2 regions of the Paenibacillus sp. FSL M7-1046 genome follow, and region 1 is predicted to be linked to the other one. Evidence: a T-box and tRNA genes for the amino acid it is inferred to sense, from the RefSeq annotation. Region 1 holds a T-box; the other holds one or more tRNA genes.
What was found. A T-box is a leader RNA that pairs with one kind of tRNA and senses whether it is charged. The one in region 1 lies ahead of tyrS (tyrosine--tRNA ligase), so its partner is inferred to be a tRNA-Tyr.

Region 1 (11,001 bases):
TTTCATATAATATTTATTGTTGAACAAGACTGTAACAAGTCTTAATTGGGCGTAACGTTGTGTCACCCTCTACGCATTTCGTTACTGCCAGGGCAGCGGCTGAACTTCCCTGGCAGTGTGAAACCATTTGACGCTTTCACGGATACGGATTGCGGCGCAAATAGGCCCTACAATGAAATTTCAAATATAAAGGAGTCTACTATAACATGGCACGTTACACCGGACCTAAATTCAAACTCAGCCGCCGTCTGGGCATTTCCCTTAGCGGTACAGGCAAAGACCTGAAACGCCCTTTCCCACCAGGACAGCATGGCGCTAACCAACGCAGAAAAGTAAGTAACTACGGAATGCAGCTTTTGGAAAAACAAAAACTGCGCCACATGTACGGCTTGGGCGAAAAGCAGTTTAAAACTCTTTTCACTAAAGCACAAAAGATCCAAGGTATCGCGGGCGAAAACTTCATGTTCCTGCTCGAAAGCCGCTTGGACAATCTGGTTTACCGTCTTGGTTTCGCTAACTCCCGTGCAGGCGCACGTCAGTTGGTATCCCACGGACACGTAACCGTTAACGGCAAAAAAGTCGACATCGCTTCTTACCGTGTAAGCGTGGGCGACGTTATCGGACTTCGCGAAAGAAGCCGCGCTATGACTTCTATCAAAGAAGCTTTGGAAAACCGCTCCCACCTTCCAGCTTACCTGGAATATGCTGACGGATCTTTCGAAGGCAAATACATCCGTTTGCCAGAACGCGCTGAGCTTTCCCAAGACATCGATGAGAAACAAATCGTCGAGTTCTACAACCGTTAAGATTTCGCGAACAGCGAATGCAAAGCAAAGCCTCCGGAGAATTCCGGAGGCTTTTTTGTATGCTTGTTCTTGTGCCAGGCGAGATAATTCTATTTAACAAGTCTTTTCCATTCCTTCTGAATTAGCTTCTGTGGTAAATTCAGGATAACTACTGAATCGGAGGAACCTGAATGCATCTAATAAAAGATAATTTAGTCATTCGTGAAGCAACTGCCGACGATGCGCAAATATTGTGCAACTGGTGGAACGATGGAATGATCATGGCCCATGCCGGATATCCTGAAGGTCTCGGTACTACAGTCCAAGAGACTCTGGATATGCTTCAGACTGCTGCCGGCTGCAACCATCGCCTGATCCTGGAAATCGATGGTATGCCCATTGGGGAAATGAACTTTAGAATATTTGCCGGGCACTGCGCAGAGATTGGCATTAAAATCTGCAACTTCAACCACCATAATCAAGGACTTGGGAGTGCGTTTCTTACTATGCTTATCAGCTCCCTGTTTAAGCAGATGGAGATTCAAAAAATCATTCTGGATACCAACCTCAAGAACTACAGGGCACAGCATGTCTATGAGAAGCTCGGCTTTCGCAAAGTTGCGGTTCATCATGACTCTTGGAGAAATCAGCTCGGGGAGCTGCAATCTTCAGTTGACTACGAGTTAACTAAAGAGAATTATGTAATAAAAGCTTCAGCAGATTAGCTGAAATATGCAAAATAACCCCTAAGCTAATGTTAATTTGGCAAACTTCCGCTTGCCTATCTGGACAATGTCGCCCTCCTGCGGCTGGATTTCTCCGTTCGGATCCCCCTGCTTCACCCCGTTCAGCTTCACTGAGCCCTGCTGGATCGAACGTTTAGCTTCGCCATTGGAGCCTGCAAAACCAAGCAGCGTTAACAGCGTGACCAGCTTGATTGTGCCGCCCAACAACTCTTTAGACGGTATGCCGATTGTCTCAATATCCTCCGGGAGCGCACGCTGCTGGAACACCGTAATGAAGTGCTGCTGCGCGGCCTCCGCGGCGGCTGTTCCATGGTACATTCGTACTAATGTATATGAAAGACGCATTTTGACATCCCGCGGATGGGCCGTCCCGTCGGCCAGACCCGCTTTCAAGGCAGCGAGCTCCTGATTGCTGATATCTGTAGCCATTTCGTAGTATTTCAGCATCACCTCGTCCGGCACGGACATCGCCTTGCCATAGATTTCATTAGCCTCTTCATCAATACCGATGTAATTCCCGAGACTCTTGCTCATCTTCTGCACACCGTCGATTCCTTCCAGCAGCGGCATCAGTATAACAGCTTGCGGTTCCAGACCATATTCCTTCTGCAGTGTACGGCCCATCAGCACATTGAACTTTTGGTCCGTACCTCCAATCTCCATGTCGGTCTTAAGAGCAACGGAATCCATCCCTTGCATCAGCGGGTAGAAAAATTCATGAATGCTGATGGCCTGGCCGCTATGGAAGCGTTTGGAGAAATCGTCGCGTTCCATCATCCGGGCTACAGTTACTTTTGCCGCCAGATTTACAACATCCGAGAAGGACATCGGGCTGAGCCATTCCGAGTTGCAGAAGATCTTTGTTTTCTCCGGGTCAAGAATCTTATAAATCTGCTTCTTGTAGGTCTCGGCATTGCGCTGCACATCTTCTTCGCTAAGCTGCCTCCGTGTCTCGGATTTGCCCGTAGGATCCCCGATACGTCCGGTGAAATCTCCGATAACCAGCTGCACCTGATGTCCGAGTTCCTGGAACTGGCGCAGCTTATGAATCACAATGGTGTGTCCCACGTGAATATCCGGCGCCGACGGATCAAGACCCAGTTTGATGTTTAGCGGAATACCCGCAGCAACGGATTTGATCACTTTGCGCTTCATTTCCCCCTCTGGCACTATTTCCACGGCACCGCGCATGATCACTTCCATCTGACGCTCGACTTCCTGCTGTTGGCTGATTGAAAGCTCTTCCCATGTCATTTCCTTATTCCTCCCAGTTTTTCAACACTAATCATTCCAAAGAACGCAAAAAGAGCCTCTCATTCATCCCAAGGGACGAGTAAGAGGCTCGCGGTACCACCCTAATTAAAGATTTGCCGTGCCGGAGCACAAGCATTCTCTTTCACTTCATTGCCATAACGGGCTTGCACCCGGTCCAGGACTACTGAACAAGCGAAATGCGCTTGTAGTTCCTCCGGACAGCTCCAGACTGTAATTCAAAGGGGCCTGCTGCCGGTTCGCACCACCCACCGGCTCTCTGAAACACATGGCTTCCCTTCTACTGATGTCTTTCCACGCTTTTCGAATATCCAATTGAGTAAACTTATACCATAGGACCTTTTAAAAAGTCAACACCTCATGAATTCGACTTTCAGGCAGAAGCGCATTCAAATACGCCAAATTGTGCTATAATAGTTCCGTTAAAAGGAGGATTATCGTCGATGGTTGAGGAGAACAAAAAGAAGACCGTAAAACAGCATCCACCCCGAAGATCCTGGCTCCGCAGGTTCGGTTCAGTCGTAAAGTGGATGTTTATACTCGGCATACTAGGCATTCTGTTTGCTGGTGGTGCCTTGGCAGGCTACATAACTTCCATTGTGAAAGATGATCCTGTGCGCACCGAGGAATTGATTCAGCAGCAAGTCAGCTTGAACGCCGTCACCGGGTTTGCCTATTTCCGGGATGGGCAACCGATCGGTCAGCTTCGAACCGAAGAAGACCGCAGGCTAATTGAATTCAATGATATTCCACAGCTTGTGATTGATGCCGTCCTCGCTATAGAGGACAATAACTTCTATGACCATAAAGGAGTGGATTTCAGCAGTACCCTTCGTGCCGTCAAGCAGAAGCTGCTCAACGAATCGGTCCAGACCGGGGGCAGTACGCTTACCCAGCAGCTCGCAAGACGTGTATTTCTGAATCTGGACCGTACGGAAGACCGCAAAGTGAAGGAAATCCTGCTCTCCCTGCGGCTTGAACGTTTCTTATCCAAACAGGAAATTATTACGGCATATCTTAATAAGGTACCCTTTGGGAACGGCTCCAACGGTTATAATGTGTTCGGTATCAAAGCCGCATCCAAGGGCATCTTCGGTGTGGAGGACCTTGAGAAGCTGAATGTTGCGCAAGCTGCCTATTTGGCCGGTCTGCCCCAGCTTCCTTCCAAGTATTCCGCATTTAACGGGGTGGGTGAATTCAACGAGACGGCCTTTAACAGAGCCATGGAGCGCCAGCAGCTCGTACTGCGGCGGATGCTGGAGGAGAATAAAATCACTTCCTCCCAGTATGATGAAGCGCGCCTCTTTGACATCAAAGGCTCTCTGGCACCGCATTCTAAGAAGGCCTATGCTACATTCCCTTACTTGATGCTGGAAACCGAACGCAAGGCGGCAGAGATCCTACTGTCGATCAACGAAGACAAGAAAGAAGCGAAAGATACCACGAGTTCGGCAGAAGACACAGTGCTTCTGGAGGAAGCCCGTCAGAAGCTAATGACCGGCGGATACCGTGTATACACTACGATTGACAAAAAAGTATACAGCGCTATGCACAGCATCTCCGAGAACAGTGATAATTTCACAAAAGACAGCAAGGCCAGAGGCAAGGAACAGACAGCCGGGATGATGATTGAGAACAAAACCGGAGCCATCCTGGGGATGATCGAAGGCCGGGACTTCAACATTGAACAGATGAACTATGCTACTCAGATGGTCCGTCAGCCCGGCTCGACCATGAAGCCGATTGCTGCTTATCTGCCTGCACTTGATGCAGGTCTGATCCAGCCTGCCGGCATCCTCGACGATGCTCCAATCATATTGAAGGATGGTTCCAAGGGATTCCACATCCCCAAGAATGCCAACAACCGTTATCAGGGTCTGGTTACCGCCCGCTATGCGCTTAACAAGTCTTTGAACATTCCTGCGCTCAAGCTGTTTAATGAGAAGGTTGGCATCGAAGACGCCTGGGCTTTTTCCAAGAAGCTGGGGATTACGACCATCCAGGATGAAGACTACAGTGCAAAAACCGGCGTAATCGGCGGTCTGCGTTATGGTGTATCCGTCGAGGAACTGACCAATGCCTACTCCTCCATCGCGAACAATGGCGCTTTTACCGATGCCTATATGATCGAGAAGATCGTCGATTCGGAAGGAAAAGTCGTTTACCAGCATAAGGTCAATCCGGAGCAGGTCTACTCCAAACAGACGGCATACCTCATGACGGATATGCTGCGCACAGTCATTACCGACGGAACTGCCAGCACTGTCAGAAAGAATTATAAACACTTCAAGGACGTACCGATTGTCGGAAAGACTGGTTCTACCCAGAATTACGGCGATGTGTGGTTTATGGGCTATTCACCGGATGTCACTCTCGGAATGTGGGTTGGCTATAAGGAGCAGATCAATACGCTCCAGGGAGATGCCCAGAAACGGCAGGCCCAGACGTTATGGACCAAGGTCATGAATGCTGTTATTGACAAGCGGCCTGAGCTGTTCGTAACGAAAGAGTTCAGTAAGCCTGACGGCATCGTCAAAAAGACGGTTTCGGCGTACAGCGGCAAGCTGCCTACCTCTTTAACCGACAAGTTTACTACAGACATGTTCAATGCCAAGTATGTACCGACTGAAAGTGATGACGGTATATCCAAAGCCAAATACATCACATACAAAGGCGTGAATTATATTCCGCTGGAAGGAACCCCTGAGGATTTCCTGAAGGAGAAGATCGTGGTGAAACGCGAGAAGCCGATTCAGGATCTGGTCAAGGAGCTGCTCGCTGCTTTCCCTGCAATGAAAGAGCATAAGGATTTGTCATATTATATGCCGGCTGATGCCAAAACCGATTTCCCGACCGAGGTGGATCCGCGTGTCGACGACGGTACAGCTCCTGCTGCTCCAGGCGAAGTAAGCGTGTCTTACAACAGCGGCAAAGCCGTAATCAGCTTTACGCCTAGCAGCTCATCAGACGTTGTAGGCTACCGGCTGTACCGTTCCATGAACGGAGGCCCATTCAAGAAACAGCTTGTACAGTCAGCCGGTGAAGGCACCGCTTTCTCATCAGGCACACCTTCCAGTGTGAATGCCACCTTCTACGTGGCTGCCGTTGATGTGGCCGATCATGAGTCAGCTTCCGGCAGTGTAGCCGGGGGTGCTACCCCGACTCCCGAAGCGACGCCTGCTCCGACAGAACTGCCGGGGACAGAACCAACGCCGGAAGGGGAGATTATACCGGGTGCTACCGAAGATCCCGGTATGATCATCGTTCCGCCAGTGAACGGAACGGAGACACCTCTTGACAGCGGAAGTGGAAGTAACGCTGCCGGAGGAAATGCTACCGGCAACGGGCAATAACCGCTATAGCGGATTGCCTGAGGCAATCCATACAGAACAGCAAAAACACCGTTTCCGCGGATTCGCGGGAAACGGTGTTTTTTGTTATGCTGCCGGTATGGCTTAGTCCTCAATGGTCGACAAATCCCCTTCAGGCAGATGCAGCTCCCAGGCTTTCAGCACCCGGCGCATAATTTTGCCGGAGCGTGTCTTGGGCAGCTTATCTTTGAATTCGATCTCCCGGGGCGCTGCATGAGCGGATAAACCGGCTTTGACAAAAGCGGCGATCTCTTCTTTAAGCTCCGTGGTCGGATAATAACCTTCCCGCAAGGAAATAAACGCCTTGATGATCTCTCCCCGCAGCACATCAGGTTTGCCGATGACTCCAGCCTCGGCTACCGCCGGATGCTCTACCAGCTTGCTCTCCACCTCAAATGGACCAATCCGTTCACCAGAGGAATTGATTACATCATCTATCCGGCCCTGGAACCAAAAATAACCATCCTCATCCATGTAGGCTGAGTCACCCGAGATATACCATCCGGGAATCCGGAAATACTCGTCGTATTTGGCCTTATTGTTCCAAATGGCGCCCATCATGGACGGCCAAGGGGTTCGAATCGCAAGATTTCCCATGGAATAAGGCGGCAGTACATTGCCCCGGTCGTCCAATATCGCTGCTTCAATGCCCGGCAGCGGACGTCCCATGGAGCCCGGCTTAATGTCCATCCGCGGGTAATTGCAGATTAACTGCGCGCCTGTCTCTGTCATCCACCACGTATCATGAATGCGCTGATGATAGAATTTGTCACCCCAGCGGACAACTTCCGGATTTAACGGCTCCCCTACGGACAGCACATGGCGCAGGCTGCTTAGGTCGATGCCCTCCAGGCTAGCCTCCCCTGCTCCCATCAGCATGCGGAAAGCGGTAGGTGCACTGTACCATACAGTAACGGCGAAACGCTCAATCGTCTTGTACCAGTCCTGCGGGCTGAAACGCCCGCCCCGCACCACATTGGTTACTCCGTTCAGCCAAGGGGCAAAGATGCCATAAGAAGTGCCGGTGACCCAGCCTGGATCAGCCGTACACCAATAGACATCGTCAGGCTGCAGGTCCAGTACGATTTTGCCGCTATAATAGTGTTGGATCATTGCTCTTTGTACATGATAGACACCTTTGGGTTTACCTGTGGAACCCGAGGTGTAATGCATAATCAGCCCGTCATCCAAACTGAGCCACTCGGGCTCAAGTTCAGCTGAAGCTGCCACCATCTCTTGTTCAAAGCCTAATATCCCCTGCTCCACATCGGTTGCACCGCCGACAACAATAATATGGCGCAGTTCCGGCAGCTCACTCTGCTTCACCCGGTGTAGGAGCTCCGGTGTAGTCACCAGCGCCACTGCACCGCTGTCCTCAAGCCGGTCCTTAACCGCCGTTTCCATAAATGCCTCGAATAGCGGACCAGCCACTGCTCCGATCTTAAGAATACCCAGCAGACTGAAATACAGCTCCGGCTTCCGCGGCATAAAAATAAACACGCGGTCTCCTTTGCCAATGCCGTGCTTGCGCAGAACGTTGCCGAACCGGTTGGAGCGTTCCTGCAAATCGGAGAAGGTATATCTTTCCTCTCTCGACGAATCGCTGTAAAGTAAGGCGGTTGACGCCCCACGGCCTTCCTGCACATGACGGTCCACGGCTTCATGGGCCATATTCACCTTGCCGGTACTATACCAGGAGAAGTCCCTCTCTACATCCTCCCACCGGAATTCGCTGACTGCCTGGGAATAATCCGCCATATTTGCGTTTTGCACGGTGCCCGGCAAAATTTCGCTGTGGACTTGCCCCATTACTCTTGCCTCCCTTACTAGTTTGATTTAAGCTTTAAGGGCGAGATTGATTTCCATGAAAATCCTGTCAATGTATTAAATGTGAAGTTTTTATGTCGGAATTAGTATATCACAGCAAGCGGTTACATTCCATATTTTAGTTAAGCGAAGGGAGCCCATTCATGGAGCACCGCAAAATCCGCGTTTCCCATACCTTTGTATATAACAGCAAGAATATTACAGTCAGTGGACCTTTATCTCCAGGCCTGCTGGAGGGCCTGCATATGCATCCTGATCTGGATGCCTTCCGCAAACCAAGCGAACAGCTGGAAGCACTCATAGACATCGCAGGCCTGCCTGAGGGGCGGGTGATCGCCGCTGTCGAAGACCAAACTGTTATAGGCTATGTAACCTTTCACTATCCGGATGAAATGGAGCTTTGGTCACAGGGGGGAATGATGGATCTCATTGAGCTGGGGGCTGTAGAGGTGGCTAACGGGTATAGAGGGAGCGGGCTTGGCAAGCTGTTGATTTCCACCGCCTTTGAGCGGGAGCAGTTGGAGAACTGCATCGTATACACCACGGAATATTACTGGCACTGGGACCTGAAAGGCAGCGGGCTTGATGTATGGGCCTACCGGAAAATGATGGAGAAGCTGATGAAAACCGTAGATATGGTATGGTATGCTACGGATGATCCGGAAATCTGCTCTCATCCGGCCAACTGCCTTATGGTCCGTATCGGACGGGAAGTTCCGATGTCGTCTCAGGAAACCTTTGACAGAGTGCGCTTCAGACAGCGCTTTATGTATTAGGATAACCTGCTCTGCCCGATCACATTGCCTTCAGCATATATTCAAGTATGGCATGGGAACGCTCGGAAGCCTCTACTGTGAATTCGTGATAATTGACATTCGCCGACCCGTCAGCCTTATCTGACATTGAACGTAGGATGACAAAGGGGATTTCATTCATGAAGCACACCTGTGCAACAGCAGCCCCTTCCATCTCGGCGCAGGCGCCGTTTAGCTCCAGCCGCAGCTTGGCAACCAACTCTGCACTGGCTATAAATTGATCACCGGACAACACAACTCCGGTCACGGATTGCTGCTTAAGGTCATGACAGGCTTGTTCAGCAAGCTGCACCAGTGTTTGATCTGCCGGAAAGGCGGAAATCTCCTGATAAGGAATAACCCCTCTGGGGTATCCCAATGCAGATACATCCATATCATGCTGAATACACTGCGAAGAAATCACGATATCACCGATGTTCAGTCCAGGATGAACTGCACCTGCTACTCCTGTGAACAATACCCGCGAGACGCCGAAGCTGTCCAGCAGAATTTGCGTCGTGACCGCAGCGTTGACTTTGCCTACCCCTGATTTGCACAAAACAGCCGACTTGCCAAACACCGTCCCTGTGTAGTACTTTATACCTGCCTTAACCGTTGTCAGCCTATTGTCCATACTCTCCAGCAGCAGTTTAATTTCTTCATCCATGGCTCCGATTAATCCGAACACTTCACTCATCGGTACTCCTCCTGATCATTAATTATATGTATACAGCATAAAAAGCCCCAAAAGGAGCTTTTTACGATCTTATATGCTACTTGTAAGCCAGTATTATTTGTTCACATGATTGACGGACAAGCGGAGAATCGTTTCATGCGGCAGAATGACGCGCGGATTCTCAACGGTTTCCTTCTTCATCAGCTTCGTGAGCAGTCTCATAGCTACCGCTCCCAAGTCATACATTGGCTGGGCTACAGTCGTCAATAGAGGGCGAACCATCGAAGCCATGCGGATGTTATCCACACTGATGATCGAGAAATCATCCGGCACCTTAAGGCCTTCATCCTGGATGCTGTGAATGGCGCCAATTGCCATTTCATCTGTTGCGGCAAAGATCGCAGTTGGTTTCTTCTTAAGGCCCAGGAAGTACTTCATGGCTTCGACACCGGATTCGTACCGGTAATTACCGATTCGCACGAGATCCTCCTGATACTCAATACCTGCAGCTTCCAGTGCTTTCTTGTAGCCATGGAAACGTGCATAACCGTTTGCAGGATCCTGCAGCGTTCCGCTGATCATTGCAATCTCACGATGACCGTGGCGGATAAGTGTGTTGACAGCGTCAAATGCAGCATTCTCATGATCGATATCAACCGAAGGATAGGTTCCCTTCTCATCACGCGTTGCGCAAAGAACAATCGGTACGGCAGAAGTCTGGAAGGCTTGGATATGTTCTTCCGTCACTGTTCCGCCCATGAAGAGCAGCCCGTCCACTTGTTTCTCAAGCAGGGTGTTGATGACCCGGATTTCCTTCTCTTTGCGCTTGTCTGCGTTACACAGAATAATATTGTAATGATACATATTGGCGATATCTTCAATCCCGCGTGCAATTTCAGCAAAAATCGAGTTTGAGATATCGGGGATGACAACCCCAACAGTTGTCGTTTTCTTGCTGGCGAGTCCTCTCGCCACGGCATTTGGACGATAGCCCAAACGCTCAATCGCTTCAAAAACCTTCTTCCGAGTCTGCGGTTTCACATTGGGGTTATTATTCACAACCCGTGATACCGTAGCCATAGATACGCCTGCTTCTCGAGCTACATCGTAAATGGTTACCGTCAAATTACTCTCTCCATTGCGATAAATTTTATCGTTCGACTAATTAAAATTATGATACGACACTTTGTACAATTGTGCAATGATAACGCTTCATTTTCCTTTCAAAATTCTTTCAAAGGCTGAACACATCATCCTGACGCGGGCTGTATTCACTAATGCTTCAATATAGCTCTCCACTCGCAAAACTGAAATATCAGCAGCCAGGGAAGGGGTGGAAATCAGCAATAGTTCTCATCCGCGCTGCCACAATTCAACTAACCTAGTACTATCGTAACAAAAAGCGCGTGAAAAATCCAACATTCGTGAAAAATTTTCAATGATTTTGCAGAAAAAACTTTTCATTTAGCGCTTTTTGTACATTGTAACGTCAATTGTGACAGTCTTTGAGCCGTTTCTTCCATCCATTTC
Region 2 (11,001 bases), 3.5 Mb from region 1:
AAACATGAATAGTACTTCTACTCTGCTCCATTTAGCGCAGAATGGTGACAAAGAGGCAGAAGCCACGTTGATCACTCGTTATGAGCCAGTTATTTCTACCTTTCAATTGGATTCCTTGAAAAAGCTTGATGATAATCATTATCAATTTCATCTTTCCAAGTCAAAGTCAATCTGATATAATAACACCAAAATACCAAACATCCTACGTTTCGCAAAGGAGTGATGCTGTTGTTAACTCAAACTCAACGTTTAACCTTGGTGGAACAGGTGGCCTACCAGATCCAGGGGAAGATCGAAAATAGCGAATGGCAAGTAGGGATGCGTATTCCTCCAGAGCCCGAGCTAATGGAACAGCTTCAAGTCAGCCGTAATACCTTGAGGGAAGCTATTCGGGCTTTAACGTATGCGGGTCTGCTGAAGACCAGACAAGGGGATGGGACCTATGTCTGCTCCTCAAGTGTTTTGGGGTCAGTGATTAAAAAAGTGATTCAGCATACCGATAAGCTTGAGAGCCTGGAGGTCCGATATGCATTGGAAAGAGAGGCTGCTGCCCTGGCTACGCTCAGGAGAGGCGAAGAAGATTTGGAGGCGATTCGGACATGCTTGGACCAATGCAGACAAGCAGCCAGCCAGCAGGATCTCAAAGCTTATGCTCACTGGGATGTCGAGTTTCACAAAATGGTGATTGCTGCTTCACATAACCAATTGATGGCGAATTTGTACAATCATATTTCCGAGGCGCTGCAAAACATGGTTTTGGAAACAAAGGACTTCAAAAATGCGGCTTTTTATCTCGACTCTCATGACCTGCTTTATCAAGCCATTGCCAATCAGGATTGCCACCAAGCCGAGGAGGCTGTTCGTTTATACATTGAAAAGGCCCGTGCAACACTGTGCTAAATGAAGCATTCAAGTGCACGGACACGACTAGTCCCATGAAAAACAGGTTTGAAGTTTATCAACATACTGCCACGCTTTTATGAAGTTACACAAGGCAACATACGAATTGATGAAATGAACATCACCGATATTAGCCTTTCCTGCCTTGGAGCAATATCGGGATTGTCCAACAGGATGTCTATTTATTTTCCAGAAGCATCCGTAAGAATATCGCTTATGACGAAATCTGGGAAGCCGCTCACCGGGCTTAACTAGAGGCCTTTATCCATGCACAACCTGAAGGGATGGATACAGTGAACGGAGAACGTGGGGTAGATTGTCCGGGGGACAAAAACAGTGACTGGCTATTTACGGATGTTCCTCAAGAACTCGCCAATCCTGATCCTGGACGAGACCACCTCTGCACTGGATACCGAAACGGAAACTTCAATTCAGCATTCTCTTGCTGAGCTTTCAGCGAGAAGAACAACTTTGATGATTGCTCACCGTCTGGCAACCATAAAGAGAGCAGATGAAGAACAAGGAAAGCACGAAGCATTGCTTGCCGCTGTTGGACATTACAGTCTTTTTATCACCCACAGTTTGGTGATATACAATACAATACATTCCCTCTTAAGGGTACTTCCTCCACATGGATGAAATTGACGATTAATTAACTTAAAACGTAGGAGAATCCCTTATGAGTTCACCAGAACAATTGTTAAAAAAACAGGATGGAATATCCAGTACCGGCATTCGCAAGCAAGCGACACTCTGGTTCATGATCGTAGGAATTATTTTTATCGCAGCGAATTTGCGTGCTCCCCTCACATCGGTGGGACCATTAGTCAGTCTTATTCGAGAGAACGTGCATATTTCGAATACCTTAGCAGGCCTGATTACCACAGTTCCACTAATTGCATTTGCATTGTTATCACCTTTTGTACCAAAATTAGGACGTAAATATGGTGTAGAACGTATTATCCTGATTTCCCTTATTTTTTTGGTCATCGGTATTGCTGTTCGCTCGTTATCCGGAGCAGTAACCTTGTATGTTGGAACTGCAGTTCTGGGGTTTGCTATTACCATATGTAATGTATTACTACCTAGCCTGATTAAACGGGAATTTCCGCAGCAAATGGGTACTATGACAGGGGTTTATTCTGTTTCCATGAATCTATGCGGGGCGATTGCTTCCGGTATTAGTGTTCCCTTAGCTGTGGGGGCAGGCTTGAACTGGCAAGGTGCCTTGGGAGTATGGGGGATACTTAGCGTCATCTCCATTCTCTTTTGGGTACCACAACTCAAGGCTCCAGCGAAACCAGCCGCTGTTGCCAACAGCGCAGGTAACAACCATCAGGTCAATATATGGCGCTCTCCATTGGCTTGGCAGGTGACTCTTTTTATGGGAATACAATCGGCCATTTTTTATGTGCTGGTGGCATGGCTGCCTGAAATACTAAAAGATCAAGGCATCAGTTCAAGTCAATCCGGCTGGTTTCTCTCGGTTCTGATTATGGCTTCGCTCCCCTTTGCATTTATCGTTCCAGTTATGGCTGGTCGCATGTCTAACCAACGGTTGTTAGTGGTTATTACAACAATTCTACTTTTGATCGGAACACTTGGACTTCTCTATAGCAGTATCCATCTGGTTCTGTTTTGGGTTATTATTCTTGGAATTGGAGCGGGCTTTGCCTTTGGCTTGTCCATGATGTTTTTCGGCTTGCGTACCCAAAGTGCCCATCAGGCGGCTGAATTATCGGGCATGGCCCAATCCATCGGATATCTACTAGCAGCAATTGGCCCAGCGCTGATTGGATACTTGCATGATGCCAGTCATAGTTGGAGCGTTCCACTCCTGATATTGGTTGGCGCTTCCGCTCTACTCGGTATCGTTGGTCTAGGTGCGGCTAGAAATCAATTTGTTGGTTCTGCGAAGTAAGTCCATGATATACAGGACTTAAACACAAGATTCACATTCATTCTAACATGAAAGACAAGTATACAGGCACGCACTTTGGTGTGCTTGTGCTGCGCCAGCTTCGAGCCAAGTAAGAAGGCTTCGCCGCTGCCTTCGCATCACTTGCAGAAAGCGAGCTCAGACAAATTAGAGAGCGTTGCTAGCCAATATACGAATTTCCCAGCCCAATTTAAAGCCTATTCTGATGGAGGTTATCAGCATTTAATTGCTCGTTATGAGCCAGTTATTATTAAGTACGCAAAACGAAATGGAACCAGCGTGCAAACAGCAGATGACGATTGCCTAGATCATGGTAGTTCGTCGCTTAGATCTTAGTCACTACGCATAAAAAAGGGACTGGCTCTGTGTATCTTACTACACAGGGCCAGTTCTTGTTTTCACACACTCTATTTTAATCTATTTAGAGAAAATTTTCAGGAAACAGTTGCCCTTTTCTCTCCTAATCCCCATTTATATAACAGGAAGCAATCATCATATGAAAACCAGAAGCGACGAAGCGGAAGCGCTGTGACAGTCCCAAAACGGGGCTTGAGCGACCACTGCTCCGGCTAAAATCATCCTGTGGTCGGATGAATCGCCATAACCAGAGTAGGGGATTATGATACTTCTGCCCGGCCAACGTCACGGTATTGGGGGCAGCCCGCTCGGATGAGGGAGAGCTTCGTCATAACGTTGAAGCTATGTTATATGCCAGAACAATGTATTCCATTACTCTCGGACAAGACACATCTCCTTACGTCCATGTTTGAACAATATCCGACGTTGTTAATATTCCGTAACTATGCGAAATGCTTGGTGGCATTAGTTCCAAAAGTGCCTACAAAATTTTACAAGCGAATCGAATCCCTCACTTTAAAATCGGACGAGCATACAAGATACCCAAAATTCAAATTATTGCCTACCTCCGATCATTGATGTATTCGCAGCAATTAGATATGACAAATAACTTCAACACTTTAACGCATTGAATTAATGTTTTAATATGCTGTAATTTAGTATAAATGGTAGGGTTGTGGGCTGCTAACCGAAGGAGGATCGGGTATGATAGCAGGCCACCTGCAAGAGAAAAAAAGGTTATAAAACGGCTTCGAAATATGGCTTGTTGAATAACTATCATAGTATATACACAGCGAGGCAGCTGTTTAGTTCGATTTTGCACTTTATAAATACACAAAAAAGCCCATTGATATAATATCAATGGACTTCTAAAGGTTGTAGTTGGTACCGGCGAGAGGACTCGAACCTCCACGGTTTCCCACTCGATTTTGAGTCGAGCGCGTCTGCCATTCCGCCACGCCGGCGTATAGATGTAAAAAGAATCAGTTCTAAAAAATAATGGAGGCGCCACCCAGACTCGAACTGGGGATAAAGCTTTTGCAGAGCTTTGCCTTACCACTTGGCTATGGCGCCACAAAAATGGAGCGGACGACGGGAATCGAACCCGCGACCCTCGCCTTGGCAAGGCGATGCTCTACCGCTGAGCCACGTCCGCAAAATGGCTGGGGATATAGGATTTGAACCTATGCATGACGGAGTCAAAGTCCGTTGCCTTACCGCTTGGCTAATCCCCAATAACATTTTAGAAAAAAATGGGGCGACTGATGGGTCTCGAACCCACGAATGCCGGAACCACAATCCGGTGCGTTAACCCCTTCGCCACAGTCGCCATATTAAGCTGTTACTAACAATTTGCCAATCCTGTTTTAAAGAAATGGGGCGACCGATGGGTCTCGAACCCACGAATGCCGGAACCACAATCCGGTGCGTTAACCCCTTCGCCACGGTCGCCATATTAAGCTTTAAAATTTTCATTGGCAGGGGCAGCAGGAATTGAACCCACACCAACGGTTTTGGAGACCGTTGTTCTACCTTTAAACTATGCCCCTAAAGATGGTGGAGGCTGATGGATTCGAACCACCGAACACGTACGTGAGCAGATTTACAGTCTGATGCGTTTGGCCACTTCGCTAAGCCTCCACAGATGGTGCCGGCGAGAGGACTTGAACCCCCAACCTACTGATTACAAGTCAGTTGCTCTACCAATTGAGCTACACCGGCATATTCAGTTAAATAAAATGGTGGCGCGGGAGGGAATCGAACCCCCGACACAAGGATTTTCAGTCCTTTGCTCTACCGACTGAGCTACCGAGCCATATAAGTTTGTTAAGGTATTGATGGCGGAACCGACGGGATTCGAACCCGCGATCTCCTGCGTGACAGGCAGGCATGTTAGGCCAACTACACCACGGTTCCAAATTGGTTGCGGGGGCAGGATTTGAACCTGCGGCCTTCGGGTTATGAGCCCGACGAGCTACCGGGCTGCTCCACCCCGCGTCAGTAAGAAAAATATTCATTTAAAGTTAAAATGGTGGAGGCTGAGGGGATCGAACCCCCGACCCTCTGCTTGTAAGGCAGATGCTCTCCCAGCTGAGCTAAGCCTCCATAAACGGACAATTGTTATTGTATCAATTCCACTAGATGAAATCAAGTGAAGAAATGGTGACCCGTATGGGATTCGAACCCATGTTACCTCCGTGAAAGGGAGGTGTCTTAACCCCTTGACCAACGGGCCATACCTGTAAAAAATTGTGGCGGAGAGAGAGGGATTCGAACCCTCGAGACGCTTGTGGCGCCTACACGATTTCCAATCGTGCTCCTTCGGCCAAACTCGGACACCTCTCCATATGGCTCCCCGAACAGGACTCGAACCTGTGACAACTCGATTAACAGTCGAGTGCTCTACCAACTGAGCTATCAGGGAATATTACATATCAGGCTTGATCGCCTGAAAACTGAATCCGAAACGAATCTGCGTCTTACTTGTTGGATAAGCCCTCGACCGATTAGTATTGGTCAGCTCCATGCATTGCTGCACTTCCACCTCCAACCTATCTACCTCGTCGTCTTCAAGGGGTCTTACTAATTGGGAAATCTCATCTTGAGGGGGGCTTCACGCTTAGATGCTTTCAGCGCTTATCCCGTCCGTACGTAGCTACTCAGCCATGCTCCTGGCGGAACAACTGATGCACCAGCGGTACGTCCATCCCGGTCCTCTCGTACTAAGGACAGCTCCTCTCAAATTTCCTGCGCCCACGACAGATAGGGACCGAACTGTCTCACGACGTTCTGAACCCAGCTCGCGTACCGCTTTAATGGGCGAACAGCCCAACCCTTGGGACCTACTTCAGCCCCAGGATGCGATGAGCCGACATCGAGGTGCCAAACCTCCCCGTCGATGTGGACTCTTGGGGGAGATAAGCCTGTTATCCCCAGGGTAGCTTTTATCCGTTGAGCGATGGCCCTTCCATGCGGTACCACCGGATCACTAAGTCCGACTTTCGTCCCTGCTCGACTTGTTGGTCTCGCAGTCAAGCTCCCTTATGCCTTTGCACTCTTCGAATGATTTCCAACCATTCTGAGGGAACCTTTGAACGCCTCCGTTACTCTTTAGGAGGCGACCGCCCCAGTCAAACTGCCCGCCTGACACGGTCCCCGTACCCGTTTAGGGTACCAGGTTAGAACCTAGATACGATCAGGGTGGTATCCCAACGGCGCCTCCGCAGAAGCTTGCGCTCCTGCCTCTACGGCTCCCACCTATCCTGTACAGATCGTACCCAAATTCAATATCAAGCTGCAGTAAAGCTCCATGGGGTCTTTCCGTCTTGTCGCGGGTAACCTGCATCTTCACAGGTATTAAAATTTCACCGGATCTCTCGTTGAGACAGCGCCCAAGTCGTTACGCCATTCGTGCGGGTCAGAATTTACCTGACAAGGAATTTCGCTACCTTAGGACCGTTATAGTTACGGCCGCCGTTTACTGGGGCTTCGGTTCACAGCTTCGGATTGCTCCTAACCGCTCCCCTTAACCTTCCAGCACCGGGCAGGCGTCAGCCCGTATACTTCGCCTTGCGGCTTCGCACAGACCTGTGTTTTTGCTAAACAGTCGCTTGGGCCTTTTCACTGCGGCCCCCTCGGGCTATTCACCCTACCGAGGCACCCCTTCTCCCGAAGTTACGGGGTCATTTTGCCGAGTTCCTTAACGAGAGTTCTTCCGCGCGCCTTAGAATTCTCTTCTCGCCTACCTGTGTCGGTTTGCGGTACGGGCACCTTCTCCTGACTAGAGGCTTTTCTTGGCAGTGTGAGATCATGACCTTCGCTACTATAATTTTCGCTCCCCATCACAGCCCAGCCTTAATGGTGTGCGGATTTGCCTACACACCAGCCTCACTGCTTAGACGGACATCCATCAGTCCGCGTCACTACCCTCCTGCGTCACCCCATCGCTCATAGCGGATTACGGTGGTACAGTAATTTCAAACTGTTGTCCTTCGACTACGCCTTTCGGCCTCGCCTTAGGTCCCGACTTACCCTGAGCGGACGAGCCTTCCTCAGGAAACCTTGGGCTTTCGGCGGATCAGATTCTCACTGATCTTTTCGTTACTCATACCGGCATTCTCACTTGTATGCTGTCCAGCGCTCCTTACGGTACACCTTCAACCTGCATACAACGCTCCCCTACCCCAGATGCAAAGCATCTAGCCATAGCTTCGGTGGTGTGTTTAGCCCCGTTACATTTTCGGCGCAGAGTCACTCGACCAGTGAGCTATTACGCACTCTTTCAATGGTGGCTGCTTCTAAGCCAACATCCTGGTTGTCTGTGCAACTCCACATCCTTTCCCACTTAACACACACTTGGGGACCTTAGCTGATGGTCTGGGCTGTTTCCCTTTTGACAATGGATCTTAGCACTCACTGTCTGACTCCCGGCAAGAAGTTAATGGCATTCGGAGTTTGACTGAGCTTGGTAACCCTTGCGGGCCCCGCACCCAATCAGTGCTCTACCTCCACCACTCCATTCACCGAGGCTAGCCCTAAAGCTATTTCGGGGAGAACCAGCTATCTCCGAGTTCGATTGGAATTTCTCCGCTACCCCCACCTCATCCCCGCATTTTTCAACATACGTGGGTTCGGGCCTCCAGTGCGTGTTACCGCACCTTCACCCTGGACAGGGGTAGATCACACGGTTTCGGGTCTACGTCCACATACTAAATCGCCCTATTCAGACTCGCTTTCGCTGCGGCTCCGGCTTCTCACCTTAACCTTGCATGTTAAACGTAACTCGCCGGTTCATTCTACAAAAGGCACGCCATCACCCATGAATAGGGCTCTGACTTTTTGTAAGCACACGGTTTCAGGTTCTATTTCACTCCCCTTCCGGGGTGCTTTTCACCTTTCCCTCACGGTACTGTTTCACTATCGGTCGCCAGGTAGTATTTAGCCTTAGCAGATGGTCCTGCTGGATTCATACGGGGTTTCACGTGCCCCGCACTACTCGGGATCCGTCTCGGAGAGAACACAGTTTAGGCTACAGGGCTTTTACCTCTATCGCGGGCCTTTCCAGACCTCTTCGCCTACCATATTCCTTTGTAACTCCATGTGAGACGTCCCACAACCCCAAGGGGCAAGCCCCTTGGTTTAGGCTGTTCCGCGTTCGCTCGCCGCTACTGACGGAATCACTATTGTTTTCTCTTCCTCAGGGTACTTAGATGTTTCAGTTCCCCTGGTCTGCCTCTATCTCCCCTATGTATTCAGAGAGAAGTAACTGCGAATTACCACAGCTGGGTTTCCCCATTCGGACACCCCCGGATCAAAGCTTGCTTACAGCTCCCCGAGGCAGTTTCGTTGTTCGCCACGTCCTTCGTCGGCTCCTGGCGCCTAGGCATCCTCCGTGTGCTCTTATTAGCTTAACCAATGCGTTTTTCCAGAAGGAAAACCGCTAGCATCACTATTAATTAAAACTTGTTCACACAAGTTTCAGCTAAAAGATGTTCTAAAACGCAAATTCGTTTCGGTATCCAGTTTTCAAGGATCAAGGTACTACTTGAGAGCTTAAACTCTCAAAACTGACCAACGAGTGAGTAACAGGCCTAAACCTGAGTTTTGGAAGCTAAGCTTCCGATTTGAATGTCACCGTTGCAGGTGACGATTCTCCATAGAAAGGAGGTGATCCAGCCGCACCTTCCGATACGGCTACCTTGTTACGACTTCACCCCAATCATCTACCCCACCTTCGGCGGCTGGCTCCCTTGCGGGTTACCCCACCGACTTCGGGTGTTGTAAACTCTCGTGGTGTGACGGGCGGTGTGTACAAGACCCGGGAACGTATTCACCGCGGCATGCTGATCCGCGATTACTAGCAATTCCGACTTCATGCAGGCGAGTTGCAGCCTGCAATCCGAACTGAGACCGGCTTTGCTGGGATTGGCTCCACCTCGCGGCTTCGCTTCCCGTTGTACCGGCCATTGTAGTACGTGTGTAGCCCAGGTCATAAGGGGCATGATGATTTGACGTCATCCCCACCTTCCTCCGGTTTGTCACCGGCAGTCACTCTAGAGTGCCCAGCTCGACCTGCTGGCAACTAAAGTCAAGGGTTGCGCTCGTTGCGGGACTTAACCCAACATCTCACGACACGAGCTGACGACAACCATGCACCACCTGTCTCCTCTGTCCCGAAGGCCGCCACTATCTCTAGTGGATTCAGAGGGATGTCAAGACCTGGTAAGGTTCTTCGCGTTGCTTCGAATTAAACCACATACTCCACTGCTTGTGCGGGTCCCCGTCAATTCCTTTGAGTTTCAGTCTTGCGACCGTACTCCCCAGGCGGAGTGCTTACTGTGTTAACTTCGGCACCAAGGGTATCGAAACCCCTAACACCTAGCACTCATCGTTTACGGCGTGGACTACCAGGGTATCTAATCCTGTTTGCTCCCCACGCTTTCGCGCCTCAGCGTCAGTTACAGCCCAGAAAGTCGCCTTCGCCACTGGTGTTCCTCCACATATCTACGCATTTCACCGCTACACGTGGAATTCCACTTTCCTCTTCTGTACTCAAGCCACCCAGTTTCCAGTGCGACCTCAGGTTGAGCCCAAGGTTTAAACACCAGACTTAAATAGCCGCCTGCGCGCGCTTTACGCCCAATAATTCCGGACAACGCTTGCCCCCTACGTATTACCGCGGCTGCTGGCACGTAGTTAGCCGGGGCTTTCTTCTCAGGTACCGTCACTCCGGTAGCAGTTACTCTACCGGACGTTCTTCCCTGGCAACAGAGCTTTACGATCCGAAAACCTTCATCACTCACGCGGCGTTGCTCCGTCAGGCTTTCGCCCATTGCGGAAGATTCCCTACTGCTGCCTCCCGTAGGAGTCTGGGCCGTGTCTCAGTCCCAGTGTGGCCGTTCACCCTCTCAGGTCGGCTACGCATCGTCGCCTTGGTGAGCCGTTACCCCACCAACTAGCTAATGCGCCGCAGGCCCATCTCCTTGTAGCAGATTGCTCCGCCTTTCATCCTCCGTCCATGTGAACAAAGGAATTATCCGGTATTAGCTACCGTTTCCGGTAGTTATCCCAGTCAAAGAGGTAGGTTGCCTACGTGTTACTCACCCGTCCGCCGCTAAGTTAATCCGGAGCAAGCTCCTTCATAACTCCGCTCGACTTGCATGTATTAGGCACGCCGCCAGCGTTCGTCCTGAGCCAGGATCAAACTCTCCAAATTGGTATTTAGAAAGAGCGATTGCTCATTTTGAAACATCTGACGAGAATTTACATTCTCACGATGAAATTTCTAAAGCGTATAAATACGCTGTGAAACTCATCAGTTTTGGATCTCACTTGCGTGATTTCCATACTCACTCGTTGTTCAGTTTTCAAAGATCAAGTTCTTGTTTTTTGTTGTCGGCGCTTGTCAGCAGCGACCTTTATAATATATCACGGCGACCTCGTTTTAGTCAACCTTTTTTTTAATTTCTTTTTTCGGTTGATTTACGCTTGCTTTGCAGCTTGTCATTGTGTCTGAGGGCCGAGTTATAATTTAACACACCATTAACATAAGAGTCAACTATAAATATTCCCTGCGTTTATCTTCTCATTCAGAAACTGTACAAATAAAAAAAGAGAGCGCCCGGCCTCTCCCTATCCTACAGCATATGCTCTTTGGTCGAGTGGAAAATCCCGTTATGGATAGCCACTCTATCCTGCTCTTTATCTTTACCGGGTGTAACGCACCGCATGACCGTCACCGGCATCATCCGCCCAGGAAGTAATCTCTCTTATTAGTGAACGGGAAACAAGCTTGCGCAATACAA

Region 2: it has a tRNA-Tyr gene. The T-box ahead of tyrS (tyrosine--tRNA ligase) is inferred to sense a tRNA for this amino acid. The anticodon was not compared.

The regions. Positions count from the first base shown of each region.
Region 1 is NZ_JBBOXB010000001.1:6,821,070-6,832,070, forward strand. It holds gene rpsD (30S ribosomal protein S4) at 207-806, shown strand; gene NYE29_RS30525 (GNAT family N-acetyltransferase) at 977-1,510, shown strand; gene tyrS (tyrosine--tRNA ligase) at 1,532-2,785, opposite strand; T-box leader at 2,854-3,109, opposite strand; gene NYE29_RS30535 (transglycosylase domain-containing protein) at 3,247-6,156, shown strand; gene acsA (acetate--CoA ligase) at 6,259-7,983, opposite strand; gene NYE29_RS30545 (GNAT family N-acetyltransferase) at 8,145-8,777, shown strand; gene NYE29_RS30550 (5'-methylthioadenosine/adenosylhomocysteine nucleosidase) at 8,797-9,492, opposite strand; gene ccpA (catabolite control protein A) at 9,586-10,596, opposite strand; gene NYE29_RS30560 (hypothetical protein) at 10,932-11,001, opposite strand, start outside.
Region 2 is NZ_JBBOXB010000001.1:3,322,886-3,333,886, reverse strand. It holds gene NYE29_RS14730 (helix-turn-helix domain-containing protein) at 5-175, shown strand; gene NYE29_RS14725 (FadR/GntR family transcriptional regulator) at 229-900, shown strand; partial or broken gene NYE29_RS14720 (ATP-binding cassette domain-containing protein) at 961-1,539, shown strand; gene NYE29_RS14715 (CynX/NimT family MFS transporter) at 1,580-2,821, shown strand; gene NYE29_RS34590 (helix-turn-helix domain-containing protein) at 3,649-3,828, shown strand; tRNA gene NYE29_RS14710 (tRNA-Leu) at 4,080-4,161, opposite strand; tRNA gene NYE29_RS14705 (tRNA-Cys) at 4,197-4,270, opposite strand; tRNA gene NYE29_RS14700 (tRNA-Gly) at 4,278-4,352, opposite strand; tRNA gene NYE29_RS14695 (tRNA-Gln) at 4,357-4,431, opposite strand; tRNA gene NYE29_RS14690 (tRNA-His) at 4,451-4,526, opposite strand; tRNA gene NYE29_RS14685 (tRNA-His) at 4,573-4,648, opposite strand; tRNA gene NYE29_RS14680 (tRNA-Trp) at 4,673-4,746, opposite strand; tRNA gene NYE29_RS14675 (tRNA-Tyr) at 4,752-4,837, opposite strand; tRNA gene NYE29_RS14670 (tRNA-Thr) at 4,843-4,918, opposite strand; tRNA gene NYE29_RS14665 (tRNA-Phe) at 4,937-5,012, opposite strand; tRNA gene NYE29_RS14660 (tRNA-Asp) at 5,036-5,113, opposite strand; tRNA gene NYE29_RS14655 (tRNA-Met) at 5,118-5,194, opposite strand; tRNA gene NYE29_RS14650 (tRNA-Val) at 5,227-5,302, opposite strand; tRNA gene NYE29_RS14645 (tRNA-Glu) at 5,358-5,432, opposite strand; tRNA gene NYE29_RS14640 (tRNA-Ser) at 5,450-5,542, opposite strand; tRNA gene NYE29_RS14635 (tRNA-Asn) at 5,546-5,621, opposite strand; rRNA gene NYE29_RS14630 (23S ribosomal RNA) at 5,684-8,610, opposite strand; rRNA gene NYE29_RS14625 (16S ribosomal RNA) at 8,857-10,412, opposite strand; gene NYE29_RS14620 (nucleotidyltransferase-like protein) at 10,904-11,001, opposite strand, start outside.